DNA from 4 places in the Ramlibacter sp. 2FC genome. Region 1 is predicted to be linked to each of the others. Evidence: predicted binding sites of a transcription regulator. Region 1 holds the regulator's gene; each other region holds the start of a gene.
The links. The regulator sigma-54, encoded in region 1, starts transcription at its own class of promoters, with help from an activator protein. The targets are predictions, from matches to a motif close to TGGCANGNAANCTGCTTT.

Region 1 (7,122 bases):
CGAGTTCGTCTCGGCCAACCCCACCGGACCGCTGCACGTGGGCCATGGCCGCCAGGCGGCCCTGGGTGACGCGATCTGCCACCTGTTCGAGACCCAGGGCTGGGACGTGCACCGCGAGTTCTATTACAACGACGCGGGCGTGCAGATCGGCACCCTGGCCACCAGCGTGCAGCTGCGCGCCAAGGGCTTCAAGCCGGGCGATCCAGAGTGGCCCGAGGCCGCCTACAACGGCGACTACATCGCCGACATCGCGGCCGACTTCATGGCCAGGAAGACCGTGCGCTCGGACGACCGCGAGTTCACCGCCTCGGGCGACGTCGACGACCTGGACGGCATGCGCCTGTTCGCCGTGGCCTACCTGCGCCACGAGCAGGACCTGGACCTCAAGGCCTTCGAGGTGCGCTTCGACCACTACTACCTCGAGTCCAGCCTCTACACCAGCGGCAAGGTCGACGCGGCGGTGCAGAAGCTGCGCGAGGCCGGCAAGACCTACGAGCATGACGGCGCGCTGTGGCTCAGGACCACCGAGTACGGCGACGACAAGGACCGCGTCATGCGCAAGGGCGACGGCTCCTACACCTATTTCGTACCCGACGTGGCCTACCACATCACCAAGTGGGAGCGCGGCTTCAGCAAGGTCGTCAACATCCAGGGCACGGACCACCACGGCACCATCGCGCGCGTGCGCGCCGGCCTGCAGGCCGTGGGCGCGGGCATCCCCGAGGGCTACCCCGACTACGTGCTGCACACCATGGTGCGCGTGATGCGCGGCGGCCACGAGGTCAAGATCTCCAAGCGCGCCGGCAGCTACGTCACGCTGCGCGACCTGATCGAGTGGACCAGCAAGGACGCGGTGCGCTTCTTCCTGCTCAGCCGCAAGCCCGACACCGAGTACGTGTTCGACATCGACCTGGCGCTGGCGCAGAACAGCGACAACCCGGTCTACTACGTGCAGTACGCCCACGCGCGCATCTGCTCGGTGCTCGCGGCCTGGCAGGACAAGGAAGGCGGCGACCTGGCCGCGCTGAAGGACGCCGAGCTCGGGGCGCTGGACAGCCCGGCCGCCCAGGCCCTGATGCTGCAGCTGGCCAAGTACCCCGAGATGCTGGCCGCGGCGGCGCAGGACTTCGCGCCGCACGACGTGAGCTTCTACCTGCGCGAGCTGGCCGCCAGCTACCACAGCTACTACGACGCCGAGCGCATCCTGGTCGACGACCAGGCCGTCAAGCGCGCGCGCCTGGCCCTGGTCGCCGCGACCGCCCAGGTGCTGCACAATGGCCTGGCGGTGCTCGGCGTGTCGGCTCCGAGCAAGATGTGAGGGCCCAGATGAGACGAGAGCAACAAGGCGGAACCTTCCTCGGTTTCATCGTCGGCCTGCTGGTGGGTCTGGGCGTGGCGCTGGCTGTGGCGATCTACGTGACCAAGATGCCCGTGCCCTTCTTGAACAAGAACCAGCCGCGCTCGGCCGACCAGGACGCGGCCGAGGCCAGGAAGAACAAGGACTGGGACCCGAACGCGCCGCTGTACGGCAAGAGCCCGGCGCGCTCCGCGCCGCCCGCGGCCAGCGGTCCCGTCGGCGCCGTGGTTCCCGCGCCGGCCCCTGCGGCCACGCCGGCGCCGGCGCCCGAGATCCCCATCCTGCGCGGCGCGGGTCCCAACGCGGCGCCCGCCGCCAAGCCGCCGGCGAGCCGGCCGGCCGCCTCGGCCGACCCGCTGGGCGACCTGGCGCGCGCCAAGGCGGGCGCCGCGACGGCCGACCCGTTCAGCTACTTCGTGCAGGCCGGCGCCTTCCGCACCCCCGAGGACGCCGAGGCGCACCGTGCCAAGCTCTCGCTGATGGGCGTGGAGGCGCGCGTGAGCGAGCGCGAGCAGGCCGGCCGCACGGTCTACCGAGTGCGCGTGGGCCCGTTCGACCAGCGCGATGCCGCCGAGCGCCTCAAGGAGCGGCTGGAGGGCAACGGCGTGGAGGCGGCCCTGGTGCGCGTGCAGCGCTGAGGAACTTCGGCCACCGGCCGGGCTCTGTGAGGAACAGGAGTGAATCAATCAATGAAACGTCGTGAATTTTCCATGGGGGCGGCCGCAGTCGCGCTGGCGGGTGTCCCGGCCCTTTCCTCGGCCCAGGCCTTCAAGCCGCGCGAGGGCAAGGACTACATCGAGCTGGACAAGCGCGTGCCGGTCGAGACCGGGGCCGGCAAGGTCGAGGTGATCGAGTTCTTCTGGTACAGCTGCCCGCACTGCAACGCCTTCGAGCCGGCCTTCGACGCCTGGGTCAAGGCCGCGCCCAAGGACGTGAGCGTGCGCCGCGTGCCGGTGGCCTTCCGCGACGACTTCGCGCCGCAGCAGCGCCTGTACTACACGCTGGAAGCCATGAACAAGCTCGAGGAGCTGCACCGCAAGGTGTTCCACGCCGTGCACGTGGAGCGCCAGGCGCTGAACCGCGACGAGACCATCCTGGCCTGGGCCGAGAAGCAGGGCCTGGACAAGGCCAAGTTTGCCGAGGTCTACAAGTCCTTCGGCGTGGCCAGCAAGCTGCGCCGCGCGGTGCAGCTGCAGGAGGCCTTCAAGGTCGAGGGCGTGCCCTCGCTGGGCATCGCGGGCCGCTACTACACCGATGGCTCGCTGGCCGGCAGCATGGAGCGCGCCCTGCAGGTGGTCAACTACCTGGTCGACGAGACGCGCAAGGGCCGCTGAGCGCGCGGCCAGGTCATGTCGAAAGCCCGCGATGCGGGCTTTTTCATGCGGCGGCGCCAGGTCTCCGCGGCCTGCGCCGCTACAATCGAGCAAGATTCATGCCCTTATGAAAACGCCCTACGCCAAGCACTTGCTCGCCCTGTCCCTGGTCCTTTGCGCGCTGCCTGCGGCCGCCGAGCGTGCCGACCGCGACAAGCCCATGAACATCGAGGCCGATACGCTGCGCTACGACGACCAGAAGCAGACCAGCACCTTCACCGGGCGCGTGGTCGTGACCAAGGGCACCATCGTCATGCGCGGCGCGCGGCTGGACGTGCGCCAGGACGCCGAGGGGCGCCAGTACGGCACTCTGACCGCCGAAGCCGGCCAGCGCGCCTTCTTCCGCCAGAAGCGCGGCGCGCCCGACGAGTACATCGAGGGCGAGGGCGAGGTCATCGACTACGACGGGCGCGCCGACAGCGTGCGCTTCACCCGCCGCGCCGAGTTGCGGCGCTACCGCGGCAGCACGCTGAACGACGAGATCACCGGCAACGTGATCGTCTACAACAACAGCACCGAGGTCTTCACCGTGGACGGCACGCCGCGCCCGGCCGGCGCCAGCGGCGCCGCCGCACCCGGCGGCCGCGTGCGTGCCATGCTGGCGCCGCGATCGGCCGCCTCGGCGCCGGCAGCGCCCCAGGGGACGCCGAACCTGCGCCCCAGCACCAGCCTGGGCGGGGAGCGCCCGTGACGGCGGTGGCGCGCTCCCACCCGGCGGCCACCGGGTCGCATGAGGCCGCCGGCGACGGGCGGCTCGAGGCCCTGCAGCTGCAGAAGTCCTACGGCAGCCGCAAGGTCGTGCACGACGTCTCGCTGTCGGTGAAAAAGGGCGAGGTCGTGGGCCTGCTGGGCCCCAACGGTGCGGGCAAGACCACCTCCTTCTACATGATCGTGGGCCTGGTGCGCGCCGACGCGGGCGAGATCCGCATCGACGGCCAAGCCGTGGCGCACATGCCCATCCACCGCCGCTCGCGCCTGGGCCTGTCCTACCTGCCGCAGGAGGCTTCCATCTTCCGCAAACTCAGCGTGGCCGACAACGTGCGCGCCGTGCTCGAGCTGCAGCGCGGCGCCGACGGCAAGCCGCTGGCCGACGCGGAGATCGAGCGCCGCCTCACGGACCTGCTGCAGGACCTGCGCGTCGAGCCCCTGCGCGACTCGCCGGCCGTGGCCCTGTCGGGCGGCGAGCGGCGCCGCGTCGAGATCGCGCGCGCCCTGGCGACCTCGCCGCGCTTCATCCTGCTCGACGAGCCCTTCGCCGGCATCGACCCGATCGCCGTGATCGAGATCCAGCGCATCATCGCCTTCCTCAAGAGCCGCGGCATCGGCGTGCTGATCACCGACCACAACGTGCGCGAGACGCTGGGCATCTGCGACCACGCCTACATCATCAGCGAGGGGCGGGTGCTGGCCCAGGGCACGCCGCAGGAGATCGTGAACAACGCCGAAGTGCGCCGCGTGTACCTGGGCGAGCACTTCCGCATGTAAGCGCCACAGGCCGTGCCATGAAACAGGGTCTCTCGCTGCGCGTTTCGCAGCACCTCGCGCTCACGCCCCAGTTGCAGCAGTCGATCCGCCTGCTGCAGCTGTCCACGCTGGAGCTGAGCCAGGAGGTCGAGCAGATGCTCGACGAGAACCCTTTCCTGGAGCTGGCCAACGACGAGGCGCCGCGCGAGGACTACGGCCTCGAGCAGGCCGACGCCGGGCCCAGCGCCGGAGATCGCCTGTCCGAGGCCGCGGCCGAGCCCGTCGGCACGGGTGCCGACGAGGGGCCCGCGGCGACAGTCGAGGCCGAGCTCGACGGCACCGAGAGCTGGGAGGGCGATGGCAGCGTGGAGCTCGCACCCGACGACAGCGAGTGGGGCGGCGATGCGCCGGCGCGCAAGCACAGCGATGACGACGAGGTGGCAGACGCCGGCGAGCTGGCGCGCAGCCAGGAGTCGCTGACCGAGTTCCTGCACCGCCAGGCCCTGGCGCTGCGCCTGTCCGAACTGGACCGTGCGGTCCTGCGCTTCCTGATCGAGTCGATCAACGACGACGGCTACCTCGAGGACTCGCTCGAGTCGCTGGCCGAGAGCCTGGCCGGGCGCGAGGACCTGGAGCAGTTCGAGGAGCTGGTGCACCGCTTCACGCTGGCGCTGTACCTGCTGCAGTCGCTGGAGCCCACCGGCGTGGGCGCGCGCAACTTGGCCGAATGCCTGAGCCTGCAGCTGCGTGCGCGCCTGGCCGAGGCGCCCGAGGACGCGGTGGCGCGCACCGCGCTGCGCATCTGCGCCCAGCCCATCGAGCTGCTGGCGCGGCGCGACATGCGCCGCCTGGTCCAGCTGTGCGGCGAGCCCGAGGCCGCGATCCGCGCCGCGATCGCCCTGATCGCCCGGCTCGAGCCCAAGCCCGGGCGGCGCTTCGTCGACGTGGAGCGCCAGGTGGTGGTGCCCGACGTGATCGTGGTCAAGACCGGACGCGCCTCGCAGCCGCAGTTTCGCGTGCAGCTCAACCCCGACGTGATGCCGCGCCTGCGCGTGCACGACATCTACGCCAACGCGCTGCGCGGTGGCCGCGGCGAGGGCCACCAGGCGCTGCAGCAGCGGCTGCAGGAGGCGCGCTGGTTCATCAAGAACATCCAGCAGCGCTTCGACACCATCCTGCGCGTGGCCAACGCCATCGTCGAGCGGCAAAAGAGCTTCTTCGTGCACGGCGAGCTCGCCATGCGCCCGTTGGTGCTGCGCGAGATCGCCGACGAACTGGGCCTGCACGAGTCCACCATCTCGCGCGTCACCACCGCCAAGTACATGGCCACGCCCTACGGCACCTTCGAGCTCAAGTATTTCTTCGGCTCGGCCCTGGGCACCGAGGCCGGTGGCAACGCCTCGAGCACGGCGGTGCGCGCCCTGATCAAGCAGTTCGTCGCCTCCGAGAGCCCCAAGAAGCCGCTGTCCGACAACCAGATTTCCGACATGCTCAAGGAGCAGGGCATAGAGTGCGCGCGCCGCACCGTGGCCAAGTACCGCGAGGCGCTGCGCATCGCGCCCGCCAACCTCAGAAAAGCCCTGTAAGGATGGCCCCCACGCTTGTCACTGCGTGTACTGCGCTGCCCCCCGAGGGGGCCTTCGCGCCTTGGGGCGGCCCGGCGGCGCTCAATACATGAATCAACTACAACTTTTTCTTCCGTGCGCCGCCGGCGTCGAGGGCTTGCTGGCCGACGAGGTGCATGCACTGACCGGTCTTACCGGCCAGGACTTGCTGACCGGCCGCGGCGGCGTGCTGGCGCGCGCCTCCTGGCGCGACGCGATGCTTCTCAACCTGCACAGCCGCCTGGCGCAGCGCGTGCTGGTGCAGCTGGCGCAGCGCCCCTACCGCGGTGAGGCCGACCTTTACGAGGCGGCCGCCGGCGTGGCCTGGGAGATCTGGTTCACCACCAAGCAGAGCTTCAAGATCGAGATCACGGCCCAGCACAGCCCGCTCAAGAGCCTGAACTTCGCAGCGCTCAAGATCAAGGACGCGGTGGCCGACCGCTTCCGCAACAAGGGCGGCGTGCGGCCCGACGTGGACACGCGCTGGCCCGACGTGCGCATCTATGCCCACCTGACCTCGGACCAGGCCACGCTCTACATTGACACCTCGGGCGAGCCGCTGTTCAAGCGCGGCTGGCGCGAGGACAAGGGCGAGGCGCCGCTCAAGGAAACGCTGGCCGCCGCCATGATCGCGGCCAGCGGCTGGGACCAGCAGTGCGCCGACGGCCTGCCGCTGTACGACCCTTGCTGCGGCAGCGGCACCATCGCCATCGAGGCCGCGCAGATCGCCTGCGGCATCGCGCCCGGCGGCCTGCGGCGCTTCGGCTTCGAGAAGCTGCTGCCGTTCCAGCCCCATGTCTGGCAGGCGCTCAAGGCCGAGGCCCAGGCCGCCGTCCATGCCCCCGTGGCGCCGGTGTTCGGCAGCGACGTGGCGCACCGCATGGTCGACTTCGCCCAGCGCAACGCCGAGCGCGCCGGCGTGAGCCATGCCGTGCAGCTGCGCGGCGGCGACGCGCTGCAGCGCATGCCGCCCAGCGAGCGGCCCGGCGTGATGCTGCTGAACCCGCCCTATGGCGAGCGCATCGCCGCCGCCGGCGTGGCCGGCCGCGGCCGCGAGGGCTTCCAGCCCGGCGCCCTGGCCTTGTCCCGCACTGCGCGCGCCGGCCGCGAGACCGCGCAGACCGACGACGGCGGCGACTTCTTCCTGCAGCTGGCCGCGCACTGGAAGAAGCACTACAGCGGCTGGACCGCCTGGATGCTGACCCCCGACCTCAAGCTGCCGGGCCGCATGCGCCTGAAGGAGTCGCGCCGCGTGCCGATGTGGAACGGCCCGATCGAATGCCGGCTGTTCCGTTTCGACCTGGTCCAGGGATCCGCCCGTGAC
Region 2 (7,122 bases), on a different contig from region 1:
CAAAGTGTTGGGGAAAACCAGCATCGGCATGAAAAAAGGGCCCGCAGGCCCTTTTCAGTTCGGATATCGACGCAGGGCTCAGTAGCCGCCGCGGCCGCCGCCACCGTAGCCGCCACCACTGCGGCCACCGCCGCCGTAGCCGCCACCACCACCGCCGCCAAAGCCGCCGCCACCGCTGCGCGGGGGGCGCGATTCCATCGGGCGGGCTTCGTTGACCACCAGGTTGCGGCCACCCATGTTCTGGCCGTTCATGCCCTTGATGGCGGCTTGCGCCTCGGCATCGCTGCCCATTTCGACAAAGCCGAAGCCCTTGGAGCGGCCGGTGTCGCGCTCCATCATGACCTTGGCGCTGGAGACATTGCCGAACTGGCCGAAGGCCTGGGCCATGTCAGAGTCGCTGAAAGAATAGGGCAGGTTGCCCACGTAAAGTTTGTTGCCCATGGAAGGGACTCCTCAAGAGATGCAAAAACGCGATGGAGTCCGCTTTACGCCGTCAACAAATCCGTGAATCTTATGGAACGCGAAACTGACCAAAACACCGCAATCATGTGCGGCTGTTTAGAGCGACACTCTCGCATTATGCGCCACATGTCGCCTGTGTGGTTTTACCAGCTCGCTTCGCGCTCCGGCGTGGCACTGATCTTGTGGATGCTGAGGTCGGCGCCGTCGAACTCCGCCTCCTGGCTCAGCCTGAGGCCCAGCGTCGCCTTGAGCAGGCCGTAGACCAGGAAGCCGCCGGCCAGCGCCCAGGCCAGGCCCAGGCCCGTGCCCAGCAGCTGCGCGCCCAGGCTCACGCCGCCGAGGCCGCCCAGCGCGGGGCTGCCGAACAGGCCGGCCGCCACGCCGCCCCAGGCGCCGCACAGGCCGTGCAGCGGCCACACGCCCAGCACGTCGTCGATCTTCCAGCGGTTCTGCGTCAGCGTGAACATGACCACGAACAGGGCGCCTGCCACCGCGCCCACCGCCAGTGCCCCCAGCGGGTGCATCAGGTCCGAGCCGGCGCAGACCGCGACCAGGCCTGCCAGCGGGCCGTTGTGCACGAAGCCGGGGTCGTTCCTGCCCAGCAGCAGGGCGGCCAGGGTGCCGCCCACCATGGCCATCAGCGAGTTCACGGCGACCAGGCCGGAGATCTTGTCCAGGGTCTGGGCGCTCATCACGTTGAAGCCGAACCAGCCCACGGTCAGGATCCAGGCGCCCAGCGCCAGGAAGGGGATGTTGGACGGCGGGTGGGCCGACATGGCGCCGTCCTTGCGGTAGCGGTTGCTGCGCGCGCCCAGCAGCAGCACAGCCGGCAACGCAATCCAGCCGCCCACGGCATGCACCACCACCGAACCCGCGAAGTCGTGGAATTCGGCGCCGGTCTGGGCCTTGAGCCAGGCCTGCACACCGAAATGCTGGTTCCAGGCGATGCCTTCGAAGAAGGGGTAGACGAAGCCTACGATGACCGCGGTGGCCAGCAGCTGCGGCCAGAAGCGCGCGCGCTCGGCGATGCCGCCCGAGACGATGGCGGGGATCGCGGCAGCAAAGGTCAGCAGGAAGAAGAACTTCACCAGCTCGTAGCCGCTCTTGGCCGCCAGCTGCTCGGCGCCGACGAAGAAATGCGTGCCGTAGGCCACGCCGTAGCCGACCAGGAAATACGCCACGGTCGAGACCGAGAAGTCGACCAGGATCTTGACCAAGGCGTTGACCTGGTTCTTCTTGCGCACGGTGCCGAGCTCCAGAAAGGCGAAACCGGCATGCATGGCCAGCACCATGATGCCGCCTAGCAGTATGAACAGGGCATCCGCGCCCTGTTTGAGTGCTTCCATAAGGTCCTCTGAGATTGAATTGATCTGTATTGGTGCTTTTTTCGCCGATTTCTCGGGAATGCACCAAAACAAAGCAAGAATCGCGCCAATTCTGGGCGATGCATTGCGCTAAAATCGCGCCTGTCATTGGGGAGTAGCCTCCCTTCGAATCCGAGAGGGGTTTGCGTCAACAGACTTGTCTGCCTGCGGCGGACATGGCGCAAACAGGCTCTACGGACTTGGCGAGACCTTTGACTGCGCAGCCTCCACTGCCCCTTGCGGGCCGGGCCGGAGATGCCGCGCGGTCATTGGTTTTGTGCTCACGGTCCGGCCCGGCCCCGCCATCCATGCAAGCCTTTCTCGTCTCCACCGGCCTCGTCGCGCTCGCTGAAATGGGCGACAAGACGCAGCTGCTCTCGCTGCTGCTGGCCGCGCGCTTTCGCAAGCCCTGGCCCATCGTGCTCGGCATCCTGGTCGCCACCCTGGCCAACCACGCGCTCGCGGGCGCGCTGGGCACCTGGGTCACGCGCTTGATGGGGCCCGAGCTGCTGCGCTGGGTGCTGGGCGGCTCCTTCCTCGCCATGGCGGTCTGGATGCTGATCCCCGACAAGCTCGACGAAGGCGAGGGCGGCAACGCGCCGCGCCTGGGCGTGTTCGGCACCACGCTGCTGGCCTTCTTCCTGGCCGAGATGGGCGACAAGACCCAGGTCGCCACCGTGATGCTGGCCGCGCAGTACCAGGCCTGGGTCTGGGTGGTGGCCGGCACCACCCTGGGCATGATGCTGGCCAACGCGCCGGTGGTCTGGCTGGGCGACGCGATCACGCGGCGCGTGCCGATCCGCGTGGTGCATCTGGCCTCGGCCGCCGTCTTCGCCGGCCTGGGCGCGTTCGCGCTGCTGGCCTGATCGCCCTATGGGGCCGCCTGCTGGCCGCGCCGGTAGATCAGGTGGTAGCTCAGGCCCACCCCCAGGCTGCCGCCGACCAGGTTGCCGGCGATCACCGGACCCAGGTTGGCAGCGAAGCCGCCCCAGCTCACCAGTGCCTGGCCGGGCAGAACGGGGTCGGCCTGCTGGATCAGCAGGGCCAGCGGGAACAGGTACATGTTGGCGATGCTGTGCTCGAAGCCGGCCGCCACGAAGGCGCTGATCGGGAACACGATGGCCACGGCCTTGTCGACCACGCTGCGCCCGGCCATGGCCATCCAGACCGCCATGCAGACCAGCACGTTGCACAGCACGCCGCGACAAAAGGCCTGCAGGGCCGGCAGCTCCTGCTTGGCCAGCGCGATCTTGAGTACCGTGCGGCCGATCGCGCCCTCGTTCATCGCGGTGTGGCCGCTGGCGAACACCAGCAGCGCAAGCGCCGCCGCACCCGCGAGATTGGCCAGGCTGACCAGGGTCCAATTGCGCAGCACCTCGGCCGTGCCGATCTTGCCGTCGGCCCAGGCCATGACCAGCAGGTTGTTGCCGGTGAACAGCTCGGCGCCGGCCACCACCACCAGCAGCAGGCCGAGCGAGAACACCAGGCCGCCCAGCCACTGGCCCGCGGCGTAGCCCAGCGTGGCGTCCGACTTGACCAGCACGAAGCCCAGCGCCCCCAGGCCGATGAACACGCCGGCCAGCACGCCCAGCATCAAGAGCGGCAGCGTGGCCAGGCGTGCCTTGGCCACGCCCACGGATTCGACGCGCAGCGCGACCTCGCGCGGCGCATAGGCATCGGAGCCGTACAGCTCGGACATCGGCTTTCCCTTCATTGGCCGCACCGCGGCTTGCACGTATACTAGCTGCAGCGCCGATTTGCTCCAGCTTGCGGGCGCGCCGCGTCGGGGAGGATTTCCATCCCCGACGCGGCGAAAACAGCTAAAGAGGGACCCGTAGCCCGGTGTCGCTTCTTTGGCGTCACCGGGTTTTTTCTTGTCATGATCGTCACACCGCAGTCCATGAGTTTCGACGCGCCGCTGGCTCTGCAAAGCGGCGCATCGATACGCGGCTACTCACTGGCCTACGAGACCTACGGCCATCTCAACGCCGACCGCTCCAACGCCGTGCTGATCTGCCACGCGCTCAACGCATCGCACCACGTGGCTGGCCGCTACGAAGGCCAGGCCCGCTCCGAGGGCTGGTGGGACAACATGATCGGCCCGGGCAAGCCGGTCGACACGGACCGCTTCTTCGTGATCGGCGTGAACAACCTGGGCTCCTGCTTCGGCTCCACCGGGCCCATGCACCAGAACCCCGGGACCGGCAAGGCCTGGGGCGCCGATTTCCCGGTGGTCACGGTGGAGGACTGGGTCAACGCCCAGGCGCGCCTGCTCGACGCCCTGGGCATCCAGCAACTGGCGGCCGTGATGGGCGGCAGCCTGGGCGGCATGCAGGCCCTGTCCTGGACCCTGCAGCACCCCGAGCGCGTGCGCCACGCCGTGGTGGTGGCCAGCGCGCCCAACCTCACGGCCGAGAACATCGCCTTCAACGAGGTGGCGCGCCGTGCCATCGTGACCGACCCCGACTTCCACGGCGGGCATTTCTACGAGCACGGCGTGATCCCGAAGCGCGGCCTGCGCATCGCGCGCATGATCGGCCACATCACCTACCTGAGCGACGACGTGATGAACGAGAAGTTCGGTCGCAGTCTCAGGGCCCCCACGCTCCCCGCTGCGCGTGGTTCGCTGCCCCCCGAGGGGGCTGGTCCGGCTAGGGGCGGCCCGTCGCCGGACCTGCGCGACTATTTGTATACGACGCAGGACGTGGAGTTCCAGATCGAGAGCTACCTGCGCTACCAGGGCGACAAGTTCAGCGAGTACTTCGACGCCAATACCTACCTCTTGATCACGCGCGCGCTCGACTACTTCGACCCGGCGCGCGCCCATGGCGGCGACCTGACGGCCGCGCTGGCCCAGGCGGTCTGCAAGTTCCTGGTCGTCAGCTTCACCACCGACTGGCGCTTCTCCCCGGCGCGCAGCCGCGAGATCGTCAAGGCCCTGGTAGCCAACCGGCGCGAGGTCAGCTATGCCGAGATCGACGCGCCGCATGGCCACGACGCCTTCCTGCTCGACGACCCGCGCTACCTCGAGGCGGTGCGCGCCTACTTCGCGAACATGGAGGTGAGCGCCGCCGGGCCGTCCCAAGGTGCGAAGGCCCCCTCGGGGCCGGGCCTAAGCGTGATGCCTCGGGACGTGCATAGCGCAGGCCCGGCAGGGGCTCGCTTCGCTGTACAGCTGCGCGCACGGACGCTGCGCGAGCCCAGCGCAGTACACGGAGTGACCAGCGTGGGGGCCCGTACATCATGAGTGACTTGCTGATCATGCAGTCGATCGCCCGGCTGGTGCCGGAGGGCGCGCGCGTGCTCGACCTGGGCTGCGGCGACGGCGCCATGCTGGACCTCTTGCAGCGAGAGCGCGGCTGCAGCGGCTACGGCATCGAACTCAGCGACACCGACCTGCTGGCCTGCGTGCGGCGCGGCGTCAACGTGATCCAGCTCAACCTGGACCAGGGCCTGTCCATGTTCGGCGACCAGAGCTTCGACGTGGTGCTGCAGATCGATACCCTGCAGCACCTGCGCAACACCGAGACCATGCTGCGCGAGACTGCGCGCGTGGGCCGCATCGGCATCGTGGCCTTCCCCAACTTCGCGCACTGGCCCAACCGGCTCAGCATCCTGCAGGGCCGCATGCCCGTGACCAAGCGCCTGCCCTACCAGTGGTACGACACGCCCAACATCCGCGTCGGCACCTTCACCGACTTCGAGGTGCTGGCGCGCAAGAACGGCCTGCATGTGCTCGACGCCTTCGGCCTGCAGGAGGGCCGCGAGCTGCGGCGCTGGCCCAATCTGCGCGCCGGCACGGCGGTGTTCAAGCTGCAGCGCGGCTGAGAGGCATGGCCCCCACGCTCGGCACTGGCGTGTCCTCGCTGGCCCCCCGAGGAGGCCTTCGCGCCTGGGGGCGGCCCGAGTCACTCGCCGGCGGTGCCGGGCGCGAATTCCTTCTCGTGCATCCATGCCGCGTGCTTGGGGGCGCGCTTGGTGCGGCTCCATTCCTCGAGCATGTCCCACTTGACCTCGTCTAGCCGCTGGTGCATCCCGGGCGTGCCCGTGTTGGCCGCCAGCTCGAGGCGGTGGCCGTTGGGGTCGAAGAAGTAGATCGACTTGAAGAGGGTGTGGTCGGTCGGGCCCACGACGGGGATGCCGGCCGCCTCCAGGCGCGCCTGGGTGGCCTCCAGCGTGGCCGGGCTGTCGACCTCGAAGGCGATGTGCTGCACCCAGTCCGGCGTGTTGGGGTCGCGGCCCATGGGCGGCGAGTTCGGGATCTCGAAGAAGGCCAGGATGTTGCCGCCGCCCGCGTCGAGGAACAGGTGCATGTAGGGGTCGGGCGTGTGGGTCGAGGGCACCTGGTCTTCGGCGATCGCGAGCACGAAGTCCATGTTCAGGTGCTTGACGTACCAGTCCACGGTTTGCTTGGCGTCCTTGCAACGGTAGGCGACATGGTGGATCTTGCTGATTTTCATGAGGGGCTCCTTGGGTCTGGGGGCGATGGGGTGGGGTGTTCAGGCGGCGGCGCGCGCCAGGCGCAGGGCCTCGCGCAGCACGGCCAGGTCGCCGACGTGGTTGGCCAAGAGCAGGATCAGGCGCGCGTTGACGCGCTCGCTCTGCTCGTCGCTGAGCTCGCGGTGGGTCTCGATCAGGGCCTCGTAGAAATCGTCGCCGGGCGTGAAGTCGCGGAAGTAGCGCCGGCCGGCCTCGTGGAAGTTGGGCGCCAGGTTCAGTGCGGCAGCCGGCGCGGCCTCGCGCTGGCTCAGGGGGGCGTTCATCGTGGCTCTCCTTCGGTTCAGGCGTTGCAGGTGGCGCGTGCCAGGGCGGCGCGCACGCGGTCCGCGTCCAGGCTGCGCCAGCGCGCGGCCACATGCTGGTCCGGGCGGGCCAGGTAGCCGCTGCGGGGGTGCGCGTCGTAGCGCCGTGCGATCAGGCCATCGCGGTCGACCAGCACCGCGAAGCCCTCGACCTCGGCCGGGCAGGGCGAGACCAGCAGCGGCTCGACCGCGATCGCGCCCTGGGCCAGCGACTGCAGCGCCGCGCGGTCGGCGCCGGACAGGCGGCCTTGGGCATCCAGGAAATGCAGGCACTGGAAGCGGTTGCCGAGCTGGTCCAGCAGCCAGCCGTCCTGGCCTTCTCGCGCGATCGGTGCGTCGTCCATGGGCGCGCCGGGCACCATGTCGCCGGCGAACGGCTCCTGGTCGGGCGTGTTGAGCGGTGAATCGGTCAGGAAGGCCGGCACCGAGAGCCGGCCCGAGTTGACCAGCTTGCGCGCGAAGGCATGCTCGCGCGCCAGGTCCAGCACCGCGTT
Region 3 (7,122 bases), on a different contig from region 1:
TTCAACGTCGCCGAGGGCAGCGACGAGCTGCGCGGCGCTGCCTGCCACCCGCAGTGGCTGCACACCCTGCCCAGCGATCGCATGCGCGCCGACGCGCTGGCCCAGTGGCTGGCCGCGCGCAGCTGGCGCGAGCTGCTCTGGCTGGTCGGCCCGCGGCCCGAGGATGCCCGGTTGCGCGAGGTCTGGCAGGCGGCGTTCAAGCGCCATGGCCTGCGCGTGAAGGCCGAGCGCCGCTTCCTGCTCTCGGGCGACCCGCGCCAGCGCGCGCAGGGCAATGCCCGGCTGCTGACGGCCGAGCCGGCACACGACGCCGTGGTGGTGCTGGACAGCGACGGCGAGTTCGCGCGCAGCCTGCCCTACAACACGGCCCAGCCACGTCCGGTGGCGGGCCATGCCGGCCTGGTCGCGCTGGCCTGGCACCCGCGCTGGGAGCGCTATGGCGCGCCCCAGCTCAACCGGCGTTTCCAGCGCCAGGCCGGGCGGCCCATGGTCGGGCAGGACTGGGCGGCCTGGGTCGCGGTCAAGGCGGTCGCGGCGGTGCTGGAGGACAGGCCTCGCGCCAGTCTGGCCCAGCAGCTGCAGGCCCTGCGCAGCGGCAGCGTGACGGTGGACGGCTTCAAGGGCGGCACGGTGAGCTTCCGCCCCTGGGACGGGCAGCTGCGCCAGCCGCTGATCCTCGCGCATGGCGACGGCGTGGCGGCGGTGGCGCCACTGGAGGGCGCCATGCACCCGCGCGAGCGGCTCGACACCCTGGGCGCCGACGAAGGCGAGAGCGCATGCAAGAAACGCTGACCCGGCCCGGCCCGCTGGCCCACCGCTGGCGCGCCATGGGCGCCATCGTGCGCCGCGAGGTCGGCCGCTTCCTGCGCCAGCCGGCCCGGCTCGGGGCCGCGCTGGTGCGGCCGCTGCTGTGGCTGCTGGTGTTCGCGGCCGGCTTTCACAACGTGTTCGGCGTGGCCATCCTGCCGCCCTACGACACCTACATCGATTACCGGCTCTACGTGCTGCCCGGCCTGCTGGCGATGGTGGCGCTGTTCAACGGCATGCAGAGTTCGCTGGCCCTGGTGCACGACCGCGAGACCGGCGCCATGCGCCTCTTGCTGACGGCGCCGCTGCCGCGCAGCTGGCTGCTGCTGTCCAAGCTGCTCGCGGCGGCCGCGCTGTCGCTGCTGCAGATGGTGGTGTTTGCCGCGCTGGCCTGGGCGCTGGACCTGGGCCTGTCGGCGGGGCAGATCCTCGCCGCCCTGCCGGTGATGCTGCTGGTGGCGCTGATGCTGGCCGCGCTGGGGCTGTGGCTGTCGGTCTACGTGCGCCAGCTCGAGAACTTCGCCGGTGCGATGAACTTCGTGATCTTCCCCATGTTCTTCATCAGCAGCGCGCTCTACCCGCTGTGGAAGCTGCGCGAGTCGGGTGCGCTGTGGCTCGAGCGGCTGGCCCAGCTCAATCCCTTCACCCACGCCGTGGAGGCGCTGCGCTTTGCCCTGCACGGGCAGCTCAACGGCGAGGCGCTGGCGGTCGTCGTCGCCACGCTGGCCGTGGCCAGCGCCCTGGCCCTGCGCGGCTACGACCCGCAGCGCGGCTGGATCAGGCGCAAAGGAGACTGAGCCTGTCTCCGCGTGGAGCAGCGGGCTGTGACAGCGCCTTGTGCCAGGCTGGAACAAGGTCGGCGTTTTCCGGGGGATTTGACCCGCGTCAGGGCGGTTTTTCCGGTGGCACGGGTTTTGCCAAAAGAGTGTTGGAACTCTGGCGCAAATGGGGACGGGGATCCAGTGGTCGGGGCCAGGCCCGGGCCGAAGCAACAACCCCCATGCAGGCAAACCCACAGGAGACAACGCGATGAAACGCAAACTGCTCAGCCTTCTTGTGCTGATGGCCGCGACCCAGCTGGGCGCACAGGCTGCCGGCGTCACCGACGCCATGATAGAGAACGACGCCAAGACGCCGGGCGACGTGCTGAGCTGGGGCCTGGGCCCGCAAGGCCAGCGCCACTCGACCCTGGCCCAGGTCAATGCCAAGACCATCAAGAACCTGGTGCCGGTGTGGTCCATGTCCTTCGGCGGCGAGAAGCAGCGCGGCCAGCAGTCGCAGCCGCTGATCCACGAGGGCAAGATGTACGTCACGGCCTCGTACTCGCGCCTGTTCGCCGTGGACGCCAAGACCGGCCAGAAGCTCTGGAAGTACGAGCACCGCCTGCCCGAGGGCATCATGCCCTGCTGCGACGTGATCAACCGCGGCGCGGCCATCTACGGCAACCTGGTGATCTTCGGCACCCTGGACGCCCAGCTCGTGGCGCTCGACAAGGACAGCGGCAAGGTGGTGTGGCGCGAGAAGATCGACGACTACAAGGCCGGCTACTCCTACACCGCGGCCCCGCTGATCGCCGAGGGCCTGCTGCTGACCGGCGTGTCGGGCGGCGAGTTCGGCGTGGTCGGCCGCGTCGAGGCGCGCGACCCGATGAGCGGCAAGCTGGTCTGGGTGCGCCCCATGGTCGAGGGCCACATGGGCTACCGCTACGACGCCGAGGGCAAGGCGGTCGAGACCGGCGTGAGCGGCACGACCAACGCCACCTGGCCCGGCGAGATGTGGAAGACCGGCGGCGCCGCCACCTGGCTGGGCGGCACCTACGATCCCAAGACCCGGCTGGCCTATTTCGGCACCGGCAACCCCGGGCCCTGGAACAGCCACCTGCGCAAGGGCGACAACCTGTACTCGGCCTCCACGGTCGCGCTCGACGTCAAGAGCGGCCAGATCAAGTGGCACTACCAGACCACGCCCAACGACGGCTGGGACTTCGACGGCGTGAACGAGTTCGTCACCTTCGACATGGGCGGCAAGCGCATGGGCGCCAAGGCCGACCGCAACGGCTTCTTCTACGTGATCGACGCCGAGAACGGCAAGCTGCAGAACGCCTTCCCCTTCGTGACCAAGGTGACCTGGGCCAAGGGCATAGACAAGGCCACGGGCCGGCCCGACTTCGTGGCTGAGGGCCGGCCCGGCGACCCCACGGCCGGCGACGGCAAGAAGGGCCAGGACGTGTTCGCCGCGCCGTCCTTCCTCGGCGGCAAGAACCAGATGCCCATGGCCTACAGCCCGCAGACCGGCCTGTTCTACGTGCCGGCCAACGAATGGGGCATGGACATCTGGAACGAACCCGTCACCTACAAGAAGGGCGCGGCCTACCTGGGCGCGGGCTTCACGATCAAGCCGCTGTACGAGGACTACATCGGCGCGCTGCGCGCCGTCGACCCCAGGACCGGCAAGATCGCCTGGGAGGTCAAGAACTCCGCGCCGCTGTGGGGCGGGGTGCTGACCACGGCCGGCAACCTGGTGTTCTGGGGCACGCCCGAGGGCTACCTGAAGGCGGCCGACGCCAAGACTGGCAAGGTGGTCTGGCAGTTCCAGACCGGCTCGGGCATCGTCGCGCCGCCCGTCACCTGGGAGCAGGACGGCGAGCAGTATGTCTCCGTGGTCTCGGGCTGGGGCGGTGCCGTGCCGCTGTGGGGCGGTGAGGTGGCCAAGAAGGTCAACTTCCTCGAGCAGGGCGGCTCGATCTGGGTGTTCAAGCTCCACAAGGGCTGATGCAGCGCCGCGGGCGGGCGATGCGCCGCCCGCGGCTTCTTCGACATTGATCTGGAGCGATGGCCATGCCAATTCCTATGCCCCATGGGCTCAAACATCTCGCCTTGTGCGCGGCGCTGTCGGCGTCCGCGGCCTGGGCCAACTCACCCGAGCAGCTGGCGCGCGACGCGGGCTGCATGTCCTGCCACTCCGCCGCGGAAAAGGTGGTCGGCCCGGCGTTCAAGGCGATCGCCGAGAAGAACCGCGGCCAGGCCGACGCCGCCGACCGGCTCACGCAGAGCGTGCGCAACGGCTCGCGCGGCACCTGGGGCCGCATCCCCATGCCGCCGCATGGCGCGCTGCCCGAGGCGGACGTGCGGCGCATCGTGGGCTGGGTGCTGACGCATTGAAGCCCCCTCTTGCGCGGCGAGACGGGGACGGTGGGCGAACGGCTCCGTTCATGTCCCCCGACGAGGGCGTGCCGCCCTCGTCTCCTCCTTGACTGCGCCCTTCACCCGCCGTCCCCTTCGGGTCCACCACCCGTCGCGCGCCTCTGCTTCGCGCACCACAGAGCTGGCCGGAGCGCTGCGGCGCGGTGTCGTGTGCAGTGAAAAGGAGGAGGCGACGGACGAAGGCCGGCGCCGGGGGACATGAACGGAACACGGCACCGCGTCGCAGCGCGGGCGCGATGGCGTGGAGCGCAACGACGGTCTTAGCGCGCCAGGGCGCGCGCCAGCACAGCCGGGTCGCGCGAGGCGGCTTCGTTGCGGAACACCAGCGGATGGGCGGCCGGCGCTGCTGCGCGCCGCACCACCTTCACCACCTGCTCGTGCTCCGGGCTCTTGCCGCAGACCGGGTCGGTGGCGGCCGCGTCGCCGGTGAACAGCCAGGCCTGGCAGCGGCAGCCGCCGAAGTCCTTGCCCTTGTCGTCGCAGGAGCGGCAGGGCTCGGCCATCCAGTCCGAGCCGCGGTAGGCGTTGAAGGCCGGGCTGTGGTGCCAGATCTCGCGCAGGCTTTGCTCGCGCACGCTGGGCAGGGCCAGGCCCGGCAGCTGGCGGGCCGCGTGGCAGGGCATGGCCAGGCCGTCGGGCGCCACGGCCAGGAACACCGAGCCCCAGCCGTTCATGCAGGCCTTGGGCCGCTCCTCGAAGTAGTCGGGCACGACGAACAGGATCTTGCAGCGCCCGTTCAGCCGCTCGCGGCAGCGGTTCACCACGCGTTCCGCTTCGCGCAGCTGTTCGGCGCTGGGCAGCAGGTGCTCGCGGTTGAGCCAGGCCCAGCCGTAGTACTGGGTGTTGGCCAGCTCCAGGTATTCGGCGCCGAGCTCGACCGCGAGCTCGATGATGCGTTCCACATGGGGCAGGTTGTGCCGGTGCAGCACCACGTTCATCACCATGGGCCAGCCGTTGGCCTTGATCAGGGCGGCGACGCGCTTCTTGAGCTCGAAGGTGCGCGTGTGGCTCAGGAAGTCGTTGAGCTCGCGCGTGGAGTCCTGGAACGAGAGCTGCACATGGTCCAGGCCGGCGGCCTTGAGCCGGCGCGCTCGCTCGGGGCTGAGGCCAATGCCCGAGGTGATCAGGTTGGTGTAGAAGCCCAGGCCGTGCGCATGGGCCACGAGCTCCTCCAGGTCTTCGCGCTGCAGCGGCTCGCCGCCCGAGAAGCCGAGCTGCACCGCGCCCATGGCGCGCGCCTCCTCGAACACGCGCTTCCAGGACGCGGTGTCGAGTTCGTCGCCCAGGCCGGCATAGTCGACCGGGTTGGAGCAGAACACGCAGTGCAGCGGGCAGCGGTAGCTGAGCTCGGCCAGCAGCCAGAACGGCGGCTGGACTGCAGCGGCCTCAGACGATCCAGCCACGGCGCGCTCCTTCGTCGACCAGCTCCTGGACCTGCGGCAAGATGCCCCGGATCTCGAACAGGCCTTCGAGCTCGGCGGTGATGGCCGCGACGTCCAGCGTGCCATCGCAGCGCCGCAGCACCTCGCTGGCCGAGGGGTTGAGCCTGGCCATGCCTTCCGGGTAGAGCAGCACCCAGGCGTTCTGGGTGGGCTCCATCTGCAGGCGCATGCCGGGGGCGATGCGGGGTTTCCAGCTTTCGTGCGTGCTCATGAGGTTCACCTTGGGCGACGGAAGTGATGTCTCAGGCGCGGGCCAGTGCGCTGCCCTGGCCGGCCGCGCAGGCCTGTGCTATCGCGTCGAGCATGGACCACAGGATGTCCAGCTTGAACTGCAGGATGTCCAGCGCGCGCAGCTGCAGCGCCCGCGTGTCGAAATGCTGGAGCGTGACGCGCAGGCCATGCTCCACGTCACGGCTGGCCAGGGGGATGCGCTGGCGGAAATAGCTCAGCCCCGCAGGCTCTATCCAGGGGTAATGCTGCGGCCAGGTCGCCAGCCGGTCCTTGTGGATCTGCGGCGCGAACATTTCGGTCAGCGAGGAGCACACGGCCTCCTGCCAAGGCGCCTGGCGCGCGAAGTTCAGATAGGCGTCGCAGGCGAAGCGCACGCCGGGAACGACGAGGCGCAGGCTCCAGAGCGCTTCGCGGTCCAGCCCCACGGCCTCGGCCAGGCGGGTCCAGGCCTCGATGCCGCCGGCGGCGCTGCCTTCGAAGTCGCCATGGCCGTCGTGGTCCAGGATGCGCTGGGCCCACAGGCGCCGGTGCTCGCGGTCGGGCATGTTGGCGAGGACGGCGGCGTCCTTGCGCGGAATGCAGACCTGGTAGTAGAAGCGGTTGGCGACCCAGGTGCGTACCTCGTCGGCGCTGCACCGGCCGCTGTTGAGCCGCAGGTTGAACGGGTGGTGGATGTGGTAGGCCGCGCCCTTGGCGCGCAGCCTGGCCTCGAAGTCTTCGCGGCTCCAGGCGGGTTCGTGCAGGGTGTCCATCAGAAGGCGATCTCCATGCCGTCGCAGGCCACTTCCACGCCGGCGGCCGCGAGCTGGGCTCGCTCGGGGCCGTCTTCGCGCAGGATGGGGTTGCTGTTGTTGATGTGGATCAGCAGCTTGCGCGTGCTGGCGGGCAGCCGCGCCAGCTGCTCGAGCATGCCGCCCGGCCCGGACTGCGGCAGGTGGCCCATCTCGAGGGCGCGCCTGGTGCCTAGCTCGCTGCGGATCATCTCGTCGTCGGTCCAGAAGGTGCCGTCGACCAGCACCACGTCGGCGGCCTGCATGGCCTGCCACACGGCTGGGCCGATCTCGGCCAGGCCGGGCGCATAGAACAGGCGCCGGCCGGTGCGCTCGTTGACCAGGGAGACGCCGATGTTGTCGCCGGGTCGCGGCGCCTCGCGCCAGGGCGAGTAGGGCGGCGGCTTGCTGCTCAGGGCCAGGGGCTCCAGGCGCGCGGCGGGCAGGAAGGGCCAGCGCAGCGCGCTGCCGTCCAGCGCCAGCGGATGCTGCTGCACGCCGCAGTAGTGGCCGAGCAGGGGGATCAAGGGAAGGCCGCTCGCGAGGTCGCCCAGGACCTCGGGCGTGGCGTGCAGCGGCAGCGGCGTGCCGCGCTCGCGCAGCATCAGCAGGCCGGTCACATGGTCGATCTGCGCGTCCATCAGCAGCACGGCGGCGATGCCGCTGTCG
Region 4 (7,122 bases), on a different contig from region 1:
CGGATCAGGGCTTCGTTGCCCGAGAGCACGCAGGCCGTACGCAGCACATTGCTCAGCTGGCGCACGTTGCCGGGCCAGGGGTAGCACGCGAACAGGCGCTGCACCTCCTCGGACAGGCGCTTGCCGGCGCCGCCCTCGCAGCCCGAGCTCATCACATGCTTGACGATGGCGTCCAGGTCCGTGCGCTCGCGCAGCGCGGGCAGGCGCACCGCCAGGCCGTTGAGGCGGTAATAGAGGTCCTCGCGGAACTGGCCCGCGGCGATCATCTGCCGCAGGTTGCGGTGGGTGGCGCTGATCAGGGCGAAGTTGACCGGGATGCTGCGGTTGGAGCCCAGCGGCGAGATCACGCGCTCCTGCAGCGCGCGCAGCAGGCGGGTCTGCAGCGTCAGCGGCATGTCGCCGATCTCGTCGAGGAACAGCGTGCCGCCGTTGGCCATCTGCACCTTGCCCGCGGCGCCCTTGCGCCGGGCGCCGGTGAACGCGCCTTCCTCGTAGCCGAACAGCTCGGCCTCGATCAGGTTCTCGGGGATGGAGGCGCAGTTCACCGCGACGAAGGGGTGGCGCGCGCGGGCGGAGTCGTTGTGGATGGCCTTGGCCAGCAGCTCCTTGCCGACACCGGTCTCGCCGAGGATCAGGATGGGAATGTCGCAGCCCTGCACGCGGCGCAGCTTCTGCAGCGTCGCGGCCACCTGCGGATCGCCGGTGTCGAGGTAGCGCAGGCTGGACATCTGCTCGCGCCGCTGCGCGGCAACCGACGACGCGGAGGCGGCGTCCGCCGTCGGCGCCGACGGGTTCTGGCCGGGGCCGGAGGACAGGCCTTGCACCTGCCACAGCAGCTGCGGCCGGATGTCGGCGCGTGCGCGCACCGTGACACCGTTGGGCAGCGCCAGCGACAGCAGTTGCGGCGAGGCGGAGCGGCAACGGTCGATCAGCTCGTCCATCGACATGCCGAACAGCGAGGACAGGCTGTGGCGCTGCAGGCCCGCGGGGTCCTGGCCCAGCTGGAACAGCGCGCCCCGGTTCGCCGCCAGAAAGCGCCCGCCCTGGGAAAAGGCCACCAGCCCCTCGAACAGCGTGCCTATGAATTCCGGCCGCGAATGGAAATGCAGGCGCACGGTGTCCTGGAAGGTCTCGGAGAAGATCTGGTTCTCGATGATCTGGGCCGACATGCGGGCCAGCGCCATGGTGTGGCGGTGGTAGCCGCGCGCGTCGCCGGTCACGTCGAGCACGCCGACGATGGTGCCGCGGGGGCTGAAGATGGGCGTGCTGGAGCAGGTCAGGAAGTGGTTGGCCTTGAGGTAATGCTGGTCGGCATGGACGGTCACCGGGCTGCCCAGTGCGATCGCCGTGCCGATGGCGTTCGTGCCCTTGGCGGCCTCGGACCAGTCCACGCCCGGCTTGAGCGCCACCTTCTCGGCCTGGGCGAGGAAGCTGTCGTCGCCCAGCGAATGCAGGATGCGGCCCTCGCCATCGGTCAGCACCACCATGCTGTGGGTGTTGGCGATCTGCTCGTACAGCGCCTCCAGCACGGGGTAGGCCAGGGTGCCGAGTTGGTGGCTCTCGTCCAGCAGCGACTTCACGTGGCTGGGGCTGGCGCCCGTGAAGTCGGGGTCCATGCCGGGCTGCAGGCCGGCCTTGCGCGAGCGCTGCCAGGAGGCCTCGATCAGTCCCTGGTGCTCGTCCGAAACCGGCTCGGCCGCAGGCCAGGCGGCCCGCTCACCGATGGCTTTCGGTGTCTCTATCATGTCGTCTCCTCTGGTCGCCCCCTGCTCGCCGTCCGCCAGCCAGTCGGGCAACTGCAGGCGTTCGTTGAGCGGTGCTTGGGTCCATTCGGACGCCAACGGCGACGGTGATGCATCCCCTGGGGTGGAACCCGTGTCATTGCTCATTTTTGCATCACATGTTAAGTCGTATGTCACAGACGGAGCAATATCTTTGCCAGCCGGCGGGGCATTGCGCGCCGGGCAGCGCGGGCACGGCAATTGCAGAGAAGGGGCATCTGTGTCAACTCTCAACATACGGTGCCCCATGTCCCAGACCTCAACCAAGCGCCTTCATCGACTGCTGACCGCCCTGGTCCTCGCCGCGCCCCTGCTCGCGCAGGCCCACGGCGATGTCACGCCACAAGCGGTGGACACCCACACGCTGCCGCAGTTGGGCAGCCAGTGGCGCGAGAGCAACCCTTATGCGGAAGGCCCGGCCCAGGCGGAAGCCAGGCGCATCGGGTCCTCGGCCTACAACCAGAACTGCGCGCGCTGCCACGGCCTGGAAGCGATATCGGGCGGTGTCGCGCCCGACCTGCGCAAGTTCGACACGGATTGCGTGGGCATGGCCGACGCGGCCAAGAAGAAGGCCTGCTACGCCGAGATGCAGGACTACTTCGCGGCCACGGTGCGCCATGGGCGCACGCGCGACGGCCGGGTCTACATGCCGCCTTTCGACGGCGTGCTGTCGCAGGAGGCCGTGTGGGCCATCAAGACCTACCTCGAATCGCGCCGCGAGCCCTGAACCTGCCCGGGCTGCGCAGACCCTGAAGACAAGACCAGCGAAGGAGACGACATGAAGCCATCGATACAGACCACCGGCACGCTGCCGCGCGCGGCGGGGCTGGCGCGCCGGCAGCTGCTGCTGGCCGGCGCCGCAGCGGCCTTGACCGCGGGCCGGGCCAGGGCCGAACTGCCCGAGGTCCGCGAGCGCGGCAGCCTCAAGGTCGCGCTGTACCGCCACCACGCGCCGTTCTCGGACGGTGGCGCGCAGGGCGTGCGCGGCATCGACGCGGCCCTGGCCCAGGCCCTGGCCGAGCGCATGCGCCTGTCCGTGCAGTGGCTGCCCTTCGATGCCGGGGAGAACATGGGCGACGACCTGCGCAACATGGTCTGGCGCGGCCACTACCTCGGCTACGGACCGGCCGACCTGATGATGCAGGTGCCGATCGATCGCCAGCTGATCGCGCAGACGCGGCAGGTCGAGTTCCTGATGCCTTACTACCGCCACCGGCTGGTGTGGCTCAGCCGTGGCACGCCCTCGCGTGCCGATCTCGGCGCCATGGCGCTGGACGGGCTGCCCCTGGCTGCCGAGACCGGCACTGCCGCGGCGGGCGCGCTGCTCGGCTACGGCGGCGGGCGCTTTCGCGCCGCGGTCCGGCTCCTGCCCTCGGGCCTGGAGGCGGCGCGCGGCGTGGTCGCCGGCAGCTGGCCGGCGGCCTACGTGACCCAGGCCCAGGCCGAGTTCGCGCTCAAGGGCCTGGCTGACGCCGGCGACTACCTGGTCGAGCCCGCCGCGCTGCCCGGCACCCCGCCCAAGGGCTGGGCCGTGGGCCTGGCCATCAAGTCCGGCCAGCCCCAGCTCTCGCAGGCCCTGGCGCTGGCGATGAAGGGCTTGCAGGAGGACGGCACCCTGGCCGGCATCTGGCGCGAACACGGGCTCACGCCGCTCGCGCCCTGAGCCCGGAGCCGCTCAGGCCCCGAGGTTGCGCAGCGCTGCCTCGATCGCGGCTGCGGTGGCCAGCGGCTGCTCCATGGGGAACAGGTGGCTGCCGTCGAGCATGCTGATGCGGCCCTGCGTGATCTTCTGGGTCATCGCCATGCCGACCTGCCCGATTTCCGCCGACTGCAGTCCGCCGATGAAGGCCGCCGGGCACTTGAGCGGATGGCGGGCGAGCAGGCGGTCCAGGTTGTGCGGCAGGCTGTTGTAGATCGCGGTCTCTATGTCGCGGTCGAAGCTCAGCACGCGCCGGCCGTCGGCGTCGTGCGTGCCGTGCGCTATGTAGTCGGCCAGCACCTGCGGGTCCCAGCGCGCGAAGGCCTTCTTGTGGCGGAAATGCTCGAGTGCGGCCTCGGCGCTGGGCCAGGCGTTCCTGCGCTTGCGGCTCACCGCGCCGGGCGAGAGCGCGCCCACCAGCTGGGTGCGCTTGGCCATGCCGAGCGCCGTGGCGCGCCAGCCGCCCAGCAGCGGCGAGTCGATCAGCAGCACGCCGCGCGCCAGGGCCGGGTGGCGCGCCGCGCACATCAGGCTCAGGAAGCCGCCCAGCGAATGACCGACCAGGAAGGCCGGCTCGCCGGCGCGCGCGGTCTCGCGCTCGGCGAACTCGGCCAGCTGCTGCACCAGTTGCGGCCAGTTGCTGGTGACGGGCAGGCGAGGATCGTGGCCGAACTTGTCCAGCGCGCGCAGCTGGAAGCCGCGCCTCCTCAGCTGCTCGAACAGGACGCGGTAGGTGCCGGCGGGGAAGCTGTTGGCGTGCGAGAAGACGATCAGGGCCATGGGGTTGAGCGCCGCCGGGCCGCCCGTAGCCGTTGGTCTGCGAAGCGAACCAGGCGAAGGGCGGCATTGACGCTGCTGCACTGTACAGCTGCGCGCACCACGCTGCGCAGCGTCGCCCCAAGGTGCGAAGGCCCCCTAGGGGGGCAGCGAGGACACGAACGTGCCGAGCGTGGGGGCGACATGCGTCAGATCAGTTTTTCTTTGGGGTTGGTGATCTTCTTCAGCGGCCGGCAGGCCGGCGAGTCGATGCACAGCGGCACCTGGGTCGCGCCGCCTTCCCAGGCCGGGTCCTCGATGCTGTCGAAGACCTCGCGCAGCCGGCGTCCCCAGCTGTTGCGCAGCATCTGGAAATAGGGGTTGTCGTGGTCTATGCAGACCACGCGGTCGGTCTGCAGGCGGTCGGCCTCGTAGACCACCAGGTCCAGCGGCAGGCCGACCGAGAGGTTGGACTTGAGCGTGGAGTCCATCGACACCAGGGCGCATTTGGCGGCCTCGTCCAGCGGCGTGTCGGGCGTGATCACGCGGTCCAGCACCGGCTTGCCGTACTTGGACTCGCCGATCTGGAAGTAGGGCGTCTCGGAGGTGGCCTCGATGAAGTTGCCGGCCGAGTAGACCTGGAACAGGCGCATGCCCTCGCCCTGGATCTGGCCGCCGAAGATCAGCGAGACATTGAACTCCACGCCCGACTGCTTGAGCGCGGCGGCGTCGCGGTGGTGCACATGGCGCACGGCGGCGCCGAGCACGCGCGCCGCGTCGAACATGCTCCTGGCGTTCCAGATCGTGATCGGCTCGCCGCTCTCGGGGTCCTTGACCTGCTCGACCTGCAGGATCTCGCGCACCGACTGCGAGATCGAGAGGTTGCCGGCCGACAGCAGCACCATGAAGCGGTCGCCCGGCTTCTCGTAGACGATCATCTTGCGGAAGGTGTTGATCTGGTCCAGGCCCGCGTTGGTGCGCGAGTCGGACAGGAACACCAGGCCGGCGTTGAGCTTGATGGCGACGCAGTAGGTCATGGCTTTCAGGAGCGCGGGCCCTGGCTGGCCAGCAGTTTCTTCAGGGTGTAGAGGGCGTCCAGCGCGTCGCGCGGACTCAGGGCGTCGGGGTCGATGCCTTCGAGCGCCGATTCTACGAGGCTCGGCCCCGCGCCCTCGGCGGCGGGCGGGGCGGCGAACAGGTCGACCTGGGCCCGGCTCTGGCTGGCGCCGGCTTCCAGCGCGCCGAGCGCGTGGCGCGCATGGTTCAGCACGGCGGCCGGCATGCCGGCCAGGCGCGCCACCTGGATGCCGTAGCTGCGGCTCGCCGGGCCGGGCTGGATCTCGTGCAGGAACACGATGTCGTGGCCCGATTCGGCCGCGCTCACGTGCACGTTCACCGCGGCATGGTGGCTGGCCGGGAACTCGGTGAGCTCGAAGTAGTGGGTGGCGAACAGCGTGAAGGCCTGGGTCCTGTCGTGCAGCTGGGCCGCGATGCCGCTGGCCAGCGCCAGGCCGTCGAAGGTCGAGGTGCCGCGCCCGATCTCGTCCATCAGCACCAGCGAGTGCGGGGTGGCGCCGTGCAGGATCTGCGCGGCCTCGGTCATCTCGAGCATGAAGGTGGACTGCGCATTCGCCAGGTCGTCGGCCGCGCCGATGCGCGTGTGGATGGCGTCGATCGGACCCAGGCGGCAGCTCGCGGCCGGCACGTAGGAGCCGATCGAGGCCAGCAGCACGATCAGCGCGACCTGGCGCATGTAGGTCGACTTGCCGCCCATGTTGGGGCCGGTGATGACCTGCATGCGCTGCCGCTGCCCCAGCACGCAGTCGTTGGCGATGAAGCTGCCGCCCGAGGTCTCGGCCAGGCGCGCCTCGACCACCGGGTGGCGGCCCTGGCGGATCTCGATGCAGGGCTCCAGGGCGAACTGCGGCGCGCACCAGTTGAGCGTCAGCGAACGCTCGGCCAGGGCGCTGAGCGCGTCCAGCGCGGCCAGCGCGCGCGCCAGCTGAGTGAGCCGGGGCACGAAGGGCTGCAGCTGGTCGAGCAGCTGCTCGTACAGCCATTTCTCGCGCGCCAGGGCGCGCTCCTGGGCGGAGAGCGCCTTGTCCTCGAAGGCCTTGAGCTCGGGCGTGATGAAGCGCTCGGCGTTCTTCAGCGTCTGGCGGCGCCGGTAGTCGCCGGGCACCTTGTCGAGCTGGCCCTGGGTGACCTCGATGTAGAAGCCGTGCACTTTGTTGAACTGCACGCGCAGGTTGGCTATTGCCGTGCGCGCCTTCTCGCGCGTCTCCAGGTCGAGCAGGAAGGCGTCGCAGTTGGTCTGGATGGCGCGCAGCTCGTCGAGCTCGGCATCCAGTCCCAGGGCGATCACGCCGCCGTCGCGGACCAGGGCCGCGGGCTCCTCCATGATGGCGCGCTGCAGCAGGGCGGCGCAGCCGGCGGGTGGCTCGAGCTGGCGCGCCAGCTCGCCGAGCAGTCCCTCGGGCCCGGGCAGCTGGGGGGCTAGCTGCTCGGCCCTGAGCAGCGACAGCTGCAGCGCCACGAGCTCGCGCGGCCGCACCTGGCGCAGCGCAATGCGCGCCGTGATGCGCTCCACGTCGCTGCTGCCCTTGAGCTGGCTGCGCAGCCGGTGCCAGGGCCCTGCCCCGCTGTCGCCGCGCAGCGCGGCAATGGCCTGCAGGCGCTGGCGGGCCTGGCTGCGGTCGCGCTGCGGCGCCAGCAGCCAGGCCTTGAGAGCGCGGCTGCCCATGCCGGTCATGCAGCTGTCCAGCAGCGAGAACAGCGTGGGCGCGTCCTCGCCGCGCAGGGTCTGCACCAGCTCCAGGTTGCGCCGCGTGGCCGGCGGCAGCTCGATCAGCTCGTCGCTGCGCTGCACGCGCAGCTGGCGCACAT

Region 2: the regulator sigma-54 is predicted to act here: its motif matches at 1,879-1,896, upstream of FFS10_RS03640 (ammonium transporter).
Region 3: the regulator sigma-54 is predicted to act here: its motif matches at 1,711-1,728, upstream of FFS10_RS20475 (PQQ-dependent methanol/ethanol family dehydrogenase).
Region 4: the regulator sigma-54 is predicted to act here: its motif matches at 1,972-1,989, upstream of pedF (cytochrome c-550 PedF).

Annotation. Positions count from the first base shown of each region.
Region 1 covers NZ_SCMM01000006.1:1,412-8,533, reverse strand. The annotation lists gene argS (arginine--tRNA ligase) at 1-1,318, shown strand, start outside; gene FFS10_RS04190 (SPOR domain-containing protein) at 1,327-1,995, shown strand; gene FFS10_RS04185 (thiol:disulfide interchange protein DsbA/DsbL) at 2,047-2,691, shown strand; gene lptA (lipopolysaccharide transport periplasmic protein LptA) at 2,798-3,421, shown strand; gene lptB (LPS export ABC transporter ATP-binding protein) at 3,427-4,215, shown strand; gene FFS10_RS04170 (RNA polymerase factor sigma-54) at 4,233-5,780, shown strand; gene FFS10_RS04165 (THUMP domain-containing class I SAM-dependent RNA methyltransferase) at 5,869-7,122, shown strand, end outside.
Region 2 covers NZ_SCMM01000005.1:432-7,553, forward strand. The annotation lists partial or broken gene rbp (RNA-binding regulator) at 82-441, opposite strand; gene FFS10_RS03640 (ammonium transporter) at 606-1,808, opposite strand; yybP-ykoY riboswitch at 1,925-2,109, shown strand; gene FFS10_RS03645 (TMEM165/GDT1 family protein) at 2,135-2,692, shown strand; gene FFS10_RS03650 (formate/nitrite transporter family protein) at 2,698-3,525, opposite strand; gene metX (homoserine O-acetyltransferase MetX) at 3,727-5,073, shown strand; gene metW (methionine biosynthesis protein MetW) at 5,070-5,654, shown strand; gene FFS10_RS03665 (VOC family protein) at 5,735-6,286, opposite strand; gene FFS10_RS03670 (DUF2783 domain-containing protein) at 6,326-6,589, opposite strand; gene FFS10_RS03675 (FAD-dependent oxidoreductase) at 6,607-7,122, opposite strand, start outside.
Region 3 covers NZ_SCMM01000068.1:9,710-16,831, forward strand. The annotation lists gene FFS10_RS20465 (type 1 periplasmic-binding domain-containing protein) at 1-792, shown strand, start outside; gene FFS10_RS20470 (lanthanide ABC transporter permease protein PedC) at 777-1,604, shown strand; gene FFS10_RS20475 (PQQ-dependent methanol/ethanol family dehydrogenase) at 1,837-3,579, shown strand; gene FFS10_RS20480 (c-type cytochrome) at 3,645-3,968, shown strand; gene pqqE (pyrroloquinoline quinone biosynthesis protein PqqE) at 4,271-5,413, opposite strand; gene pqqD (pyrroloquinoline quinone biosynthesis peptide chaperone PqqD) at 5,397-5,663, opposite strand; gene pqqC (pyrroloquinoline-quinone synthase PqqC) at 5,695-6,435, opposite strand; gene pqqB (pyrroloquinoline quinone biosynthesis protein PqqB) at 6,435-7,122, opposite strand, start outside.
Region 4 covers NZ_SCMM01000040.1:37,303-44,424, reverse strand. The annotation lists partial or broken gene FFS10_RS16560 (sigma-54-dependent Fis family transcriptional regulator) at 1-1,745, opposite strand, end outside; gene pedF (cytochrome c-550 PedF) at 2,029-2,508, shown strand; gene FFS10_RS16550 (substrate-binding periplasmic protein) at 2,560-3,444, shown strand; gene FFS10_RS16545 (alpha/beta hydrolase) at 3,457-4,260, opposite strand; gene FFS10_RS16540 (proteasome-type protease) at 4,446-5,273, opposite strand; gene mutS (DNA mismatch repair protein MutS) at 5,279-7,122, opposite strand, start outside.